One region of the Pseudoalteromonas sp. MT33b genome, then DNA from elsewhere that is predicted to be linked to it. Evidence: riboswitches for the same ligand, from Rfam matches in the RefSeq annotation. Region 1 holds a riboswitch; the other holds the start of a gene.

Region 1 (7,643 bases):
ATTAGTCTTATTTGCGCGTGAACGGGCGCTCGACTTCTATAAACGCCACGGTTATGAAGTAAAAGAAAAAGCACATTTGGCTTACAATGATGTACAGCATTGGAAAATGGTGAAACAAAAGCCGTCTGAGCCAGGTTGGTTCCGTCACCCTAATTGGACACAAGTGCTACAAAATACGTGGCGTGAATCAATTCCAATCAGTGATGCAATGGGGATTAAAGTTGAAAGTTATACTGACTGGCAGTTTACGACCCGTGCTGATTTAGATGCCAATTTAAACTTACATAACACGATGTTTGCCGGTTCCATATACAGTTTAGCGACATTAACAGGGTGGGGAGCAACCTATCTTGCATTAAAAGAAGCCGGTCTTGAGGGAAATATTGTGTTAGCTGATGCGAACATTAAATACCTAAAACCTCTCAATAACGATCCCCGAGGCCGTGTTGAGTTGCAAGGCTGCAAAGGGAAGTTAGCTGATTTAGAATCAAATGGTAAAGCAAGTTACCATGTCCCAGTGAATGTGTACGATGGCGATGTGTTAGTTGCTGAGTTTGAAGGGCACTTTATCGTAAAAAAATAGCATAGTTTTAGCCTTTAACAGCGGGCGCTAAGTTGCTCGCTGTTAAAGGCTCATAATGCGTTGCTTACAGTAAGTCTGTTAAAAGAATACCCACACCAAAACGCTCTATATCGGCATTGTAGTCAATTAGGCTCTCACCATAACCGTTGAAATATTGTGCGTAACCACGTAACCGTCCCCACAGCGGGAAAGACCAATCAAGTTGGATTGCACCGCGATTATCAGAATTTAAGTTATTACGCGACATAAAGCTAAATTCATGTTCGTTGTAGCGATACGCCCCAGAGAATTCAAAGTAGCCCATGTATTTGTAGATATCGGGGTTATCATCGCCGCGAGCTTTTAACTCGTTATCTTTTTTGTCTTCAGGAATGCGGTACCAAGGTTTAAAGCTAAATACAAAGCCGTTTTTTTCCCATAAAAAGTCAGCGTATATGCGATTCCATGAACGTGAGTTTGGCTGGCTGCGGCCATTAGACTGATGCGATGCACCAATGGCTATCGCCATTTCATCACCCCAAAGTACATGCTCAGGATCAAGGTAGTTTATCCAGAATATTTCAGGCTCGTAGTTGGTCTCGCGAAAGGGTGATGAAATATCTTTGTTATAAAACTGCCAAAATGATTGCATGGTAAAAGCAAAAAATACGCCTTGGTCTTTATCAGAAAAACCCTCAAAAATAGGCACTTTTATTGATAATTGATATTTAACTTCTAGGTTATCAAGTGGCTCGCCATCGGCGTCATCAGCCAACTCTTTTAAACCATCAAACGGGCGAACATTCGGATCAGACACATAAGAAAGTGGTAAAATGTAATTACGTTTATGGGGGGTGATGACATTGCGGTTCTTTTTACTCACTTCTTCACGCGCTTTACGCTTATCCAGAGCGGTCAGCTTTTTGCTTTCGTCTAGATCGGAGCATTTCTTGCGCAGCTGTTCGAGAGTTTGCTGACCATCTCCGCCAATCGCTTCATTTAATATACATTGCTTAACTAATTCGAGCGCATCATCTTGCTCATTCGTATTTTGCTCTTCGGTTTGGGCTAAAACAGGTACAGAAAATAAACTCGCGGCAACTAGCCAAATACGCCATCCCATTGCGATTCCTTTAAATAGATGTAGAAGTGTGATCAGTATAGTGATTTTTACATAACTCGCCGTGAACTTGTACTGAATTGTGGACAAATGTTATCTCTACCCCTTAATCGGCGAGTTTAAACACAGTTTAGGTAAGGTGGAATTGACAGAGGCGAGGACTTGTTAAACGCTATTGTAAATAGAGAGCCCCAAGCTAGGCTTGGGGCTCTAATATAACGGCCTTTGGATAGAATCCTGTTGGCCGTTGACTCTCACGCAATGAGAAGGAATGAGCTCTGGGTTTAATCACAGCTCAAAGACATTGGTAAAGAACTTATAAAGCTCAGTACCTTGGTTTACGCTCGCTGATGCGAAATGCAATATTGCAATCGCGTCTTTATCAAAACTGAGTGTTTGCAGTGGTTGTTCACATAAGTAGCGCTCCATACGTAAAATATGGGCTATCGGCTCACCTGCTTTGATATGACCGCCTAACGGTGCTAAGTACTCGACCATACCGCCCATCGGGGCGTAGTAAGCAATGTAGTCATCGAGCATACAACCGTAACGAGTCATCGCTTTAGGCTGATACGCTGCATCAACAAATACACCTTTATGAGTCAAGTAGCTTAAAATACTGTGTGCATCTTCAAGGGCGGCACTCAAATCAATTTTTTCTTGGCTGCCAAGCTCAACAGTAAAAGCCTCGACCTGTACTGAAAGTTCGCGTCCGTATTTAGCAAGCTCTTCAGATAAAGACCACCACGGGCAAAAGCTTGCTTCATCCATCGCACCCCCAAAGTCATTAGGTATGAGCAATACATGTTCAATATTGAAGTATTGTGCGCTGTTTTTGGCATACTCTGGACAATATAGGTGCTGGCTTGAGATTGGGCCTGTGTGAAGGTCTAATACGATGTCGGCTTGATGTGCCAACTTTTGTAAGTTGAGCGCGATACGTTTACCCGTTGTTAAGCTGTAATCTGGGCCGTTTAGTTGTGCATTGATATCTGCGACTAACGCGTCTTTAAGAGCACTTCTGATCGTGTCTTCATTGCTTGATGCATGCTGCTCTGCAATCTGGGCAGGTAACGCGTTGTTAAAGCGATACATACGGTTCCAGTTGGTCCCTGTGATGGGATCAAAACGACCTAATGTAAATTCCCCCGACTTTTGGTTACAGCCAATCGGGTTTGCATAAGGGACAAGTGTGATATCACCGCGCAGTTTAAGCGTTTTTAATTGTTCAAGTAGCTGGTAAATAACGGCATTACCTTGTACTTCTGCACCATGCATGTTGGCCTGAATGTAAACGCTTGGGCCACTTCCATCGCCTTTTAAGCGATAGACTGGGATGGTCAATGGTAAGCCATTCGCAATTTCGCCGACGACAATGTTTTCTTGGCTAATTAACTCTTTACTCATGGTGATTACCTTAAATAATAGCTGGCATCTTCAGCGCTGCGGATACATTCAATGTTGCCTTGCTCAATGACGTATTCGGCAGCAAGTTCATGGCATAAAAAGTACGGCATACTCTCTGTGAAACCATAAGCACCACATTGACTGAATATGAGCCAGTCATGTTCATCTACGTCATTCGCTAATGTATGTTCACCTAAACAATCAAGCGCGGTACAAAGTGGGCCATAGAGTGTCATTGTTGTCAGTGAAGCCTGTGATTCACGCAATACTGTAACTGGGAAGTCTTGGTTTGTGACCGCAGGACGAAGCAGGTGATTAATCCCGCCCGATAAAATCACTTGCTGTTGACCATAGTTTTCTTTTCGCTCAACCACAGGTGTTGCGTAATGACCACATTCACCTACGGCATAACGGCCTAATTCCATCCAAAGTTCTGCTACACCGGCTTGAGCTTTAATGCTGGCAAGGGTCTCGATAAGTGCTGACCAGTCTAATCGGCTGGCATCTTGAGTATAAGGGATGCCTAAGCCGCCCCCTAAATCGAGTATGTTAAGTTCAATGCGTAATGCACGTGCTAGTTGCTGTAATGGCTGGATCATAGCGCGCCAAAGCGCTGCCAGTTTGTCAGTGCTGAGCATGTTGCCCCACTGAAAAATATGCAAACCATCAACCTTAAGTGCTGGGTAGTCATTGACATTAAGCGCGTGCCACTCTTCACAACCAAGGCCAAAAGGAGTGAGGCTATCGCCACCAAGCGGGTTCTTTTCGCTGTCTGGCCAGCGAAGTTGTACACGCAATAATACTTGCAGTTGGCAGTTAGCTTTTGTGGCTTGCTCGTTTAGCCAACGGACTTGGTTAATGCTCTCGGCGACGAAAATACGCACACCTCGCGCAATAAAATGACTAATTTGTGCAGGGCTCTTTGCTGGCCCTGTGTTGAGCACGCGCTCGCTATTGATGCCTTGAGCAAGTACTTGCTCAAGTTCACCTTTACTCGCCACATCAAAATTAAACCCCGCACTGTCTAAACACTGAATAATGCGAGACAGGGGATTAGCCTTAACGGCATACCACAGTTTCACATCGGTTTGGGCTGTGAGTTGTTTTAAATGTGTCGTTAATTTATCAAGGTCATAGATAAAAAATGGCGTATCAAGGTGCGCTGAAACTTGTTCAACTGCTTGCTTGATGGGCGTGCTCAAAAAGCTCATTAACGTAAAACCTCTTCTAATAACAATGACGCGTCACTTTGTTCGTCACGGTATTTTACGATGAGCGCACATGACATGCTGAGGCCTTGCTCGCGAGCCCATGCATTGGAAGCAGGGCGAGAACCTGGGATCACAATAGCGTACTCAGGGATTGGTTCGCCTTTTTCTAATTGGCGCTCGTTCACGCAATCATAGACTGGAATGGTCGCAGATAAGCGGACTCCCGGTGCAAGCACTGCGCCTTTTTTAACGACAACGCCCTCTACAATCACACAACCTGCGCCGATAAATGCATCATCTTCAATAACCACAGGACTGGCACCAATTGGTTCAAGTACGCCACCTAACTGAACCGCTGCGCTCAGGTGAACATTTTTACCCACTTGTGCACATGACCCTACTAAAGCGTGGCTATCGACCATAGTCCCTTCATCAATAAATGCTCCGATGTTTACATACGCGGGTGGCATAATGATCGTGCCTTTAGCAACGTGCGCACCTCGGCGAACACTGCTACCGCCAGGGACCATACGCACACCTGCATCTGCGGCAAAGCCTTGAGGGGCTAAATTGTGTTTATCAACAAATCCACCAGGAAACTCCGTGTTTGTGCCATTTTTAAAGGCCTCTAAAATGCCTTGTTTTACTTCAATATTGGCATGCCAGTTGCCATTCTCGTCTTGTGTTGCGGCACGTACTGTGCCCGATTCTAAGTTATTTAATAATGCTAACCAGCTCATGATAAAACCTGTTTTTAGTTCCAAGATAAAATTGTATTGTTTGCGTGGGTGATGCTGTCTGTATGCTCAAGCTCTAAATGAGTCAGCGGTGGACGTAATTGCGGGGTGTTTATTCTACCTTGCAGGTGCATCAGTACTTTTACGGGAATTGGGTTTGCGACAGCAAATAAGCTTTGAATTGCGCTAGACCAATCGGTGAATAAATTGGGATGTTGACCGCTTAAACTTCGTTTAACAAACTCATGAGTTTGACTTGGCCATGCATTCGCCGCCACTGACACTAAGCCTTTAGCACCCGCTTGCGCAAAATATGGCATCAGTGCATCGTCACCACTAAAAATGGCGAGCTTAGGTGAGGCCGTTCTAAAGCCTTCAAACTTGCCGATGTCACCACTGGCTTCTTTAAGTGCCCACAGGTTTTTATGATCGGCGAGGTTTTTAATGGCGGTAGGTGAAATCTCAACAGCACTGCGTCCAGGTACGTTGTATAGCATACATGGGTGTTTACTCGCATTTAGTAAGCTTTCAAACCAATGAGTTTGGCCAATAACGCCAGGCTTTGCATACAGTGGCGAACCTAACAAGTAGCCATGAATAGGCAGTTGATTACAGTACTCGACCCACGCAACTTGCTGCTTAAGGTTCATACCACCAACGGCAACCATAAGCGGTACGCTAGGGGTTAGCTGGCATACGTGTTCAACAATGGCTTGTTGTTCTTTGAGTGAAAGAGCAAGCCCTTCACCGGTACTGCCCAGCAATAAAATACCATTGTTGGCAGCTTGTTGTTCAGCCACAAGCTGTTCAAGGGCGATGTAGTCTACCTCGCCAGATTCAGAAAATGGCGTGATTAGCGCTGTCCATAATGGATAGTCGTTTAAATCAAAATTGTTGATCATCTCTCACGAACTTATAAGGTATTCGAAGAGTCAGTGCGGAAACAATTGAATGGAGCCGCATGTCGTCATTCGAACAAGGTATAATTCGAAGAGCGAATGGGCTTAAAATAATAAAGACGCGACGGCCTTATTATACTAAGACCAGAAGCTCTCCACCAAACTTATCAATAGCATTGCTATTGTTGGTGACAGTCGCTGGGATTCAGCCCAGTCGCCCGAAATAAGCACCTCACAAACGGTGTTACTTCTCGGCGTTAATTTCCCCTCACGTATGATCAACAGAGTCTGTGCTCTTCCCATACGCTACCTGAATAACGCACCTCTTCCAGCCCTTTATGCTCGCTTTAACGTTAAAGCCAACATAATGAAATAGGGTATTGGCGCTGATTAAAGCATTTTAGCCTTCTAGGTGTCAAGGCGGTGGATTTGTTTTTTATTGACCAATTAAGCAATCGGGTTACGTATAACTTCGTTTTTACGTACACTTAGAACGAAGCAGACGAATTGGAAGAATGATGGAAAAGTTTACCGACATTTATCAACGAGCCGTTAAAAGAAAAGGCAGTGAAGAAATGCTGCATGCACTGTTATCAAACCCGCTCGATGATGCTGATATTGCTAACATAGCGGATGATTTATGGTTGGAGGAGTTCACTCGTAAGGTATTTCAAAGTGGATTCTATTGGTCTGTAATCAATAATAAATGGGCGGGGTTTCGTGAAGTATTTTGGGACTTTAGCGTCGAAAAACTATTGATGATGCCACCTGATATGCTCGAACAAAAAGCGATGGATGAGCGAATTATTCGCAATTTCAAAAAAGTGCAAACAATTCCTGAAAATGCTTACATGATCCATGAAGTCGCTGAAAAAAATGCAAGCTTTAGCCAATTTATTGCACAGTGGCCCAGCGACAACATTATTGGTTTATGGGCTTACTTGAAGAAGCATGGCGCACGCTTAGGCGGGAACACCGGCCCTTATGCGTTGCGCGCGATGGGAAAAGATACCTTTTTGCTCTCGCGAGATGTGGAAAGTTATCTTCGTGCTCATCAGCTCATTGATGGGGGATTGCAGACCAAAAAATCACAGCAAGCGGCGCAGAACTTTTTCAATGAACTACAGCAGCAAAGTGGTTATAGCCTGCAAGCACTGAGTCAATTAGTTGCTTATGGAGTGGGTGATAACCGAGTAGGCATTGCAACACCCTAAGGAATAATATGAAACTGCACACCCGATATACAGACATTAGTGATCTGTTAGCAATTGAAGACACCCCAACAGCGGTTTCTGACCCGAACTTATTGCTATTTAATGCTAATTTAGCCCGCGAGTTTGACATTAGCACTGACCCTGAGTTTTTAGCAAAACGTTTAAGTGGCTCAGAGGTAGATAACGCTGTAAAGCCTGTGGCGCTTGGCTATTCGGGTCATCAATTCGGTCATTTTTCGCCGCGTTTGGGGGATGGTCGTGCGCACTTGCTTGGTGCCATTGAAGATAAACATGGCGCATTATGGGATTTGCAATTAAAAGGTGCAGGTGCAACGGTTTTTTCGCGTGGGGGAGATGGTCGTTGTGCACTAGGCCCTGCCATACGTGAATATATCATGAGTGAAGCCTTGGCGGCCTTAGATATTGCAACTACCCGTTGCCTTGCTGTTGTAACGACTGGAGAAACTGTTTACCGACAACCCCCACGACCCGG
Region 2 (7,643 bases), 1.8 Mb from region 1:
TAAATCATGACCGAGTGCATTGAATAGGGCGCGATAAGCATCAATGTGTTGATCAAGCTCTTGCCACATTAAGGTGTCTTGCTCGCTAATGTGATAGCCTGAGGTGAGCTTTTTATTAATCGCTTGTAGATGTGTTAAATCATCTAAATTAATATCTGTCATAGTTATTGCTCTGTTGCTTGTTTGTCATCAGCAGGCGATGAATTAAACGGGTAGAGTGAAAAGTGCTGCTGGGCAATCTTTATTTTTACTTTTTCTTGGCTTTGGCTGATTTCAAGGTCGCCATCGCTAATGAGTTTTTGATATAAAAACAGCATTTCGTCAGCGTCAAGGTCGGGGTAGCTTTCATCTAAGAAACTAAGCAGCGGTTGTGACTTTTTGGTGGCCTTTTTGAAGCGCTTTTTAAACTGTGATTTTACATCGTTGTAATCGGGGATATTAGGGCTTTGGTACGCCGGCACATCTTGATGCTCTGGTAGCTCGTATTCATCGTGCTCAAAGTCAACTAAACCTGCCATATAGGCGATAATATGGCGTTGTTGACCAAGTGAAAAGCGTTGTGAATCAGAAACAAAATTAGGTTGCACGGCGCTCAGCATGTTATCAACGCCATTTTTACGCACAAGCCCAAGTACTTTCGCTGCTTGGCGGGTGATCAAGTTATTACGGCGCAGCTCTTCACGCAGTGGCATTAGCATATCAGCACTTTTACGCAGGCTTTCGCGACCCACTAAATGCATTTCTAAAATACGCGTTCGAAGTTGCTCAAGCATGCGTTTGTCTTGGTATGACTTTCCGAGCCGATCAATTTGTTCAATCTGAAGGCTTATTTGCGTTTCAATGGTGTTAAAACAAGCATGGAAATCGCCGCGTATATCAACCATTTCAAGCATTGGCTCTATGTATTCGTCAAATGCTTCTATAACAGCTTGATAGCGTTTTTGTAGCGATTGTACTGCGTTATTAGCTTTAGCTTGTTCAACAATATTTAAAATAGCGTTTTCGTTATGGCTAAACAGTTTCATTATTTTGCGAACCCGATCATCCATAATTCGGCTAAAGCGACGCAGCTCGTCGTAATCTTCAATTTCTCCGGCTTTTGCTAAGCGGTTGCCCAAGCGTGCTAAGTCATCAACTAATACGTTGATCTCTTGTGCTAAACCCAAATGTTCTTCTTGCAATAAAAAGGTTGCAAAGTCAGCAATTGCGCGGTTGATTTCTAATTGCGAAGATTTTGCCAGTGGAATAATAATATCTTGATTCAATAAACGATTTGTTTCTTTATAAATGCGTTCATTTGACCAGCTTGGCTGTTTTTGTTTTATCGCATTTTGCACGTCTTTTAAGCTGAAATCAGCCATCTTAAAACGTTTAAATAAGAGTTCTAACACCCCCCAATGCTCTGTAAGGGTATTTAATAACTTTTTAGCTGGGATCATACGGCTCCAGTAAATCAAAATTTTGGTGTTAGCGTTTAGTAGTAATTTATGTAATTGAGAATAGTTTTATGACTTAGATGCTGCTAGAATCCGCGCCGAAACACTCGACTTACAATTTTTACATTTTTATAAAGGTTGTTCAAACACCATGGTAACCCCACTTATCCTAACCCTGATAGCGGTGGCATTTTTGCTTATCGTTATAGAGGATATTATCCATGTAAACAAGGCCAAAACGACGCTTTTTTTTGGCACTTTATGCTGGATTATCTTGTTTATCTCTCCAATTCATGGGCAAAGCCCAGAAACTATACAACATCAACTTGATCACAATATTTTAGAAATTGCTACTTTGTGGTTATTCCTAATGGCTGCTATGACCTTTGTTGCTTATTTAAACTCGAAAGGGTTTATTCAAAATATTGTTCACAAAATTATGCCAAATCAAATCAGCGAACGAAAGCTGATGTTTTTGATTGGTGGTTTTGCGTTTTTGTTTTCTTCTATTTCCGACAATATCACAGCAACATTAATTTCGCTTGCAGTAGTGATGTCGCTAAAGCTTGATCCTAAAAAATTAATAAAATACGCGACCCTCATTGTATTCAGTGTGAACTCTGGTGGGGTATCACTTATTACGGGTGATGTAACGACCTTAATGATTTTCCTTGATGAGAAAGTCACCATCGGTAACTTGTTATTGCTTATTGTGCCTTCACTTGCAAGTGTGGCGCTATTGGCTGTTATGCTATCTACGGGGATGTCAGGGAATGTCGTATTCGAAAAACAAGCTGCCCGCCGCATAGAAAAGACCGACATCACCATTGCGGTGATCTTTTTCTCGACGATTATCGCAACCCTAACACTCAGTGTGCTTTATAGTGTGCCACCACTATTAACCTTTTTATTTGGTTTGTCGTTAATGTTTTTAGTGGCGCAATTTTTAATGCGCAAGAAAGACGTTAACAAAAAAATTATTGATTATATTCGTGAAATTGAATACGACACGCTCTTATTCTTCGTGGGGGTATTGCTACTCGTAGGTGCGCTTAAAGAAGTGGGTATGCTGTCTAAATTTACGCACTTATATGAGCTTATGGCGCCTGAGTATGCAAACTACTTAATGGGCTTGTTGTCGGCTGCGGTTGATAACGTGCCGCTAACGGCTGCATTACTGAAAGCCGATATTGTCATGAGCCCTCAGCAATGGTTATCGTTTACCTATGCGACAGGTGTCGGAGGCTCAATGCTTATTATCGGCTCTGCAGCGGGTATTATCGCAATGAGTAAAGTAAAAGCATTAACGTTTATGAGTTATTTAAAAATGTCGCTGTATTTATTAATAGCTTATACAACGGGTTATTATGGCTCATACCTAGCGGGAAGTTTTATTTAATACTTGACAGCTAGACGTCTAAACGATAAGTTTCAAAGCCTGCTTTTTATAGCAGGCTTTGTTATTTTAACCAGGTGTTAACTTAACATTCAGAAGAGGTGCGATACTTAGGTATTTAATGTGAGGTGACGATTGCCAATGACCATTAAAGAGGGAAGTACTCGCCGAGGAAAGTAATCGGTCGTCGCGGTTATTTTTCGGTTTATGGGGCTGAATCCTCAAAACTGTCACCAAACTAGGTGGAGAGCTTCTGGCAGTGGACTACTCTTTTTTATCAAAGCACCCCTTGCCGAGTTCTTCTTGAATTAATGTGGATTGTTACCCACAAAAGGAGACGACATGAATACCCAATTAGCCGCCAACTCGAAATCAGATTATGTAGTTGCAAAATTTGGTGGCACCAGTGTAGCTAACTTTGACGCCATGAGTCGTTGTGCAGAAATTGTCTGTGCAGATAATCAAGTACGCGTTGTTGCAGTGAGTGCAAGTGCGGGCGTAACCAATCATTTAGTTGCACTGTGTAAAGGTGATTTAAGCGCAGCACAGCGCGATGAACACATCACAGGTGTTATTGCTATTCAAGAAAATATTTTAGCCGAGCTGTCGCTGGATGCTGATTTAGCTCATGGCTTTGATGAAACCTTAAAAGCATTTCAAACGCTTGCAGCAGCAGGGGCTAAATCGGCCGCTGAGCAAGATGAACTGCTGAGCTTTGGTGAGCGCCTGTCATCTTATTTATTTACTCAAGTACTGCGTGGTCAGGGCTTAGATGCTGTGCGATTTGATGTGCGTAAAGTCTTAAAAACAGATAGTCAATTTGCAAAAGCTACCCCAAACATTGCTGCAACAGCCGCGGCAGCGCAAAAACATTTAGTGCCCTTATTAGCAGAACAAGTTGTGGTAACCCAAGGCTTTATTGGCAGTGATGAGCATAACCAAACAACCACGTTAGGCCGTGGTGGTTCTGACTACAGCGCGGCATTGCTTGCAGAAGCAATTAACGCTAAAAGTGTGCATATTTGGACTGATGTAGTGGGTATTTTCAGTACAGATCCGCGTTTATGTGTAAAAGCCACGCCTATTGCTCGACTAAGCTTTGACGAAGCCGCTGAAATGGCAACCTTTGGGGCAAAAGTATTGCACCCCGCGACTATTTTACCGGCAAGTCGCAGCCATATTAGCGTGTTTGTTGGCTCAAGCCGTGAACCGCAATTAGGGGGCACATGGATTGAAAAAGAAAAGTCAGAGCAGCCTGGTATTCGAGCAGTCACACAGCGTAAAAACCAAATTCTTTTAACGGTTAAAAGCCCAGAAATGCTTTTAGCCAGTGGTTTCTTAGCGCGTGTTTTCACTATTTTAAGTGAGTTTAATATCTCGGTTGATTTAGTAACAACCTCTGAAATCAGTGTGGCAATTACCTTAGATAACGCACCTAACGCATCACGCCCAGAGCTTGATCAAGCCTGTTTAGATAAACTCTCTGAGTTTTGTCATGTATCGGTTGAGAATAACTTAACGTTGGTAGCATTAATTGGTTCAGAAATTCAATTACGTCAGCAAGAAACTAACTTAATGCAGGTATTGAGTGATTTTAATATTCGCTTAATCTGCCATGGTGCAAGTAAACATAACCTGTGCTTTTTAGTTGAGCAGAGTGAGTCTGACCTTGTTGTTCAAGCTATTCATAGTCGTTTATTAGAAAGCCAAAACGCGGCGTAAGTCGTCAAATGTCATAAAAGAGCACTGCCAGTCAGTGCTTTTTTGTGCCACCACGCTAATATCAAAATCATTTACGGTTCGGCTTGATGCGGTCAAGCTATGTTTTTCAATTTCCTCAAACACATTTGGGCTCAAGAGCTTAGCGATAGGCTGTGCAGTTGCTTTGGCCAACGCTTCTTTGAGTGTCCAAATTCTAAAAAAACACCCAGCTTGCTCGTTTATATCGTTAAAGGCGCTAATTAGGTTGACTTCTTCTTGGTGATAAAAGTGTTTGGCAAGTTTTACAAAGGGGCGTGTTTTTGTGTAGTGTTCAATATCGAAACCAAATTTATGTTGCTCAGGGTTGAGTGCTGCGCCGATAAAACCACGCGAATGCGATAAACAGGCCCAAATGGGCTCACCCTCAGGCGTGTGTAGTTTAAGCTTGCTGTCTGCGTCATCAAATTGGCTTGAAATGTCGCAAAGAGGTGTGTTTTTAAATGCTGGAACGCTGAGCTTTAATAAATACTTAAGTGTTAACCGTGTGGCAATGTACTCTTGTTTTGCTGCTTGTACTTTGCGCTTTGCAAGTACGCTTTGCTCAAACTGGCTGAGTAATTTACTAACCGGCAGGGCACTAATATCGATATGTGAAGCATCCACAAGTACGATTTGTTTATCAGCTGAACTTACTGCTGAATCAATTTTTAAAGTGTTAGAAAAATAGTGACTGCTCATGGTTTGCGGCTTTCGCATATACTCAGAATTAGATTTGTTTATTTTTACAGCAAATGCACGGTTGCAGGCACACACAAACGCAAATTGTTTACGCAGTTGACTGTAATTATGGTTTAATGAGGAAAAATAATAACAGAAATGTAGATGTATGGCACAAGTTCGTGACGGCTTCCAAAGTCGTATTGGTTTTGTTCTCGCCGCTTCTGGTGCGGCAGTAGGTTTAGGTAATATTTGGGGTTTCCCAACGCAAGCGGCAAACCATGGCGGCGGTGCATTTTTACTTGTTTATTTTATTGTTATTTTCTTATTAGCGCTTCCAGCCTTGTACACCGAACTGTATTTAGGTCATCAAGCGCAAGCAAATCCTGTTAAAGCGTTATCAAGTGCATGGCAAGATACCTCGCCAAAAGTCGGTGCCGCAGCGGGTTACATAGGCCTATTTGGCGCCATTGTGATGCTAAGTTTTTATTCGATTGTTGCAGGTTGGATGCTTGCATATGCGCTTGAACCAATCGCTAGCTTTTTTGGTTTAGCTAAGCTCAGTGACTTTTTACACAGTGATTCAATGGCGCGCAATTTTGTGTTTACGCCACTCATGCTTATCTTAACAGCCAGTATTATTTTAAAAGGGGTTAAATCGGGTATCGAGACCTGGTCACGCCGCTTAATGCCACTATTGTTAGTGTTGCTGGTGGCTTTAATTGCTTATATTGCCACCCTTGATGGCGCAATGGATGGCTTTGCTGCTTATTTAGTGCCTGATTTTAGTCAAATTTTCGATGCAAACTTAATTATTGCCGCGATGGGGCAAGCGTTCTTTTCATTGTCGTTAGGTGTGGGGTGTATGATGGTATATGGCTCATATTTAAAGCCAGACGCCAACTTACCAAAACTAACAGGCACGGTTGCATTGCTTGATACGGGGGTGGCATTTTTAGCAGGGTTATTAATTATTCCTGCCATTTTTGTTGCTCAGCACAACGGCGTTGAGGTATTCAGTAATGGTAAGCTAGTCGGTGAGGGGCAATTAATTTTTGCAATATTACCTGAGCTTTTTAGCACTATGGGGCAAGTAGGCTTACTGGTTGGCTTGTTGTTTTTTGTGTTGATGTCGATTGCATCGGTGACCTCAACTATTTCATCAACTGAAATTCCTGTCGCATTTTTAGTTGAAAATCACAGCATTGAGCGTAAACAAGCCACGTTATTTGTAACCTTAGTTGTGTTTGTTGCTTCATCTTTGATCATTCTTAACTTTGATTGGTTATTTGGCTTAGTGATTATGGTATTAACACAATACCAATTACCGCTGATGGGGCTGTTTTATTTCATTACTGTAGGTTGGTTATGGAAACGTGGTAACAAATTACACCAAGTGGCGAGTGGCCCACATTATTGGTTCGCTCAGTACATTCGTTTTGTGTGTCCGTTACTGATGACCGCAGTGTTCGTGAATGTGGCGCTGTTGAAATAAAACTATCAGCTTTAATTCGAGAGTCACTTGTTTAAAAGGCGTAGGGCGCAAACCTTACGCCCTTATTGTTTAAGTGCATAGAGTTATTTTAAGAGCATAGAACTATTTTAAGCGCATAGAGTTAAGCGCATTTAAATAACTTCATTAGTCAGTGGCAAGCCTTGGCTTAACTCATTAGCACTTTGCAGTGTGGTGCAAGCTATTTCGTTAAGGGCTTCTTGAGTGAAAAAACCTTGGTGACCTGTAACAAGTACGTTTGGGAAACTGACTAAGCGAGAAAAAATGTCATCCTGCATAATTTCTTCACGGTGATCTTTAAAGAACAGTTCTGATTCTTGTTCGTAAACATCAAGCCCCAGATAGCCAATTTTTTTTGATTTTAGCGCATTGATACAGGCTTTACTGTCTAGTAGCGCACCGCGTGAGGTGTTGATTAGCATGACACCTTCTTTCATTTTTTCAAATGCAGCTTCATTAATTAAGTGATGGGTATGCTCATTTAGTGGACAGTGCAAAGAAATGACATCACTTTGCGTGAGTAGGGTATCTAAGTCACATAGCGTAAATGGCCCTGCTTTTACTTTAGGATCACACACTAAAACGTTAGCGCCAAAACCATTTAAAATATTTACCAGTGCTAAGCCAATTTTACCACAGCCAATAATGCCAATGGTTTTTTTAAATAGGTTAAAGCCGAGTAAGCCATTTAAATCAAAGTTGCCTTCGCGAACGCGATTAAATGCTTTATGTGTTTTGCGATTAAGTGTCAACATGAGCGCAATACAATGCTCTGCAACTGCTTCTGGGCTGTAAGCGGGTACGCGGCAAACTTTTATTCCATGCTCTTTGGCGGCTTCAAGGTCAACATTATTAAAGCCAGCACAGCGTAATAAAATGG

The links. Region 1 has a riboswitch for lysine ahead of dapA (4-hydroxy-tetrahydrodipicolinate synthase). Riboswitches for the same ligand answer to the same signal wherever they lie in the genome.
Region 2: it holds a riboswitch for lysine, as region 1 does, so the genes downstream of both, lysC (lysine-sensitive aspartokinase 3) here and dapA (4-hydroxy-tetrahydrodipicolinate synthase) in region 1, are expected to answer to the same signal.

What each region holds. Positions count from the first base shown of each region.
Region 1 covers NZ_CP059831.1:218,729-226,371, forward strand. Annotated here, with positions in the region: gene H3302_RS01080 (bifunctional GNAT family N-acetyltransferase/hotdog fold thioesterase) at 1-583, shown strand, start outside; gene H3302_RS01085 (phospholipase A) at 648-1,685, opposite strand; gene H3302_RS01090 (succinylglutamate desuccinylase/aspartoacylase family protein) at 1,971-3,089, opposite strand; gene H3302_RS01095 (PLP-dependent decarboxylase) at 3,095-4,300, opposite strand; gene H3302_RS01100 (2,3,4,5-tetrahydropyridine-2,6-dicarboxylate N-succinyltransferase) at 4,300-5,040, opposite strand; gene dapA (4-hydroxy-tetrahydrodipicolinate synthase) at 5,055-5,939, opposite strand; lysine riboswitch at 6,077-6,272, opposite strand; gene H3302_RS01110 (DNA-3-methyladenine glycosylase I) at 6,455-7,150, shown strand; gene H3302_RS01115 (YdiU family protein) at 7,159-7,643, shown strand, end outside.
Region 2 covers NZ_CP059831.1:2,051,223-2,058,865, reverse strand. Annotated here, with positions in the region: gene H3302_RS09435 (condensin complex protein MksE) at 1-162, opposite strand, end outside; gene H3302_RS09430 (hypothetical protein) at 165-1,439, opposite strand; gene nhaD (sodium:proton antiporter NhaD) at 1,588-2,835, shown strand; lysine riboswitch at 2,921-3,093, shown strand; gene lysC (lysine-sensitive aspartokinase 3) at 3,175-4,554, shown strand; gene H3302_RS09415 (4'-phosphopantetheinyl transferase superfamily protein) at 4,531-5,271, opposite strand; gene H3302_RS09410 (sodium-dependent transporter) at 5,420-6,745, shown strand; gene H3302_RS09405 (2-hydroxyacid dehydrogenase) at 6,877-7,643, opposite strand, start outside.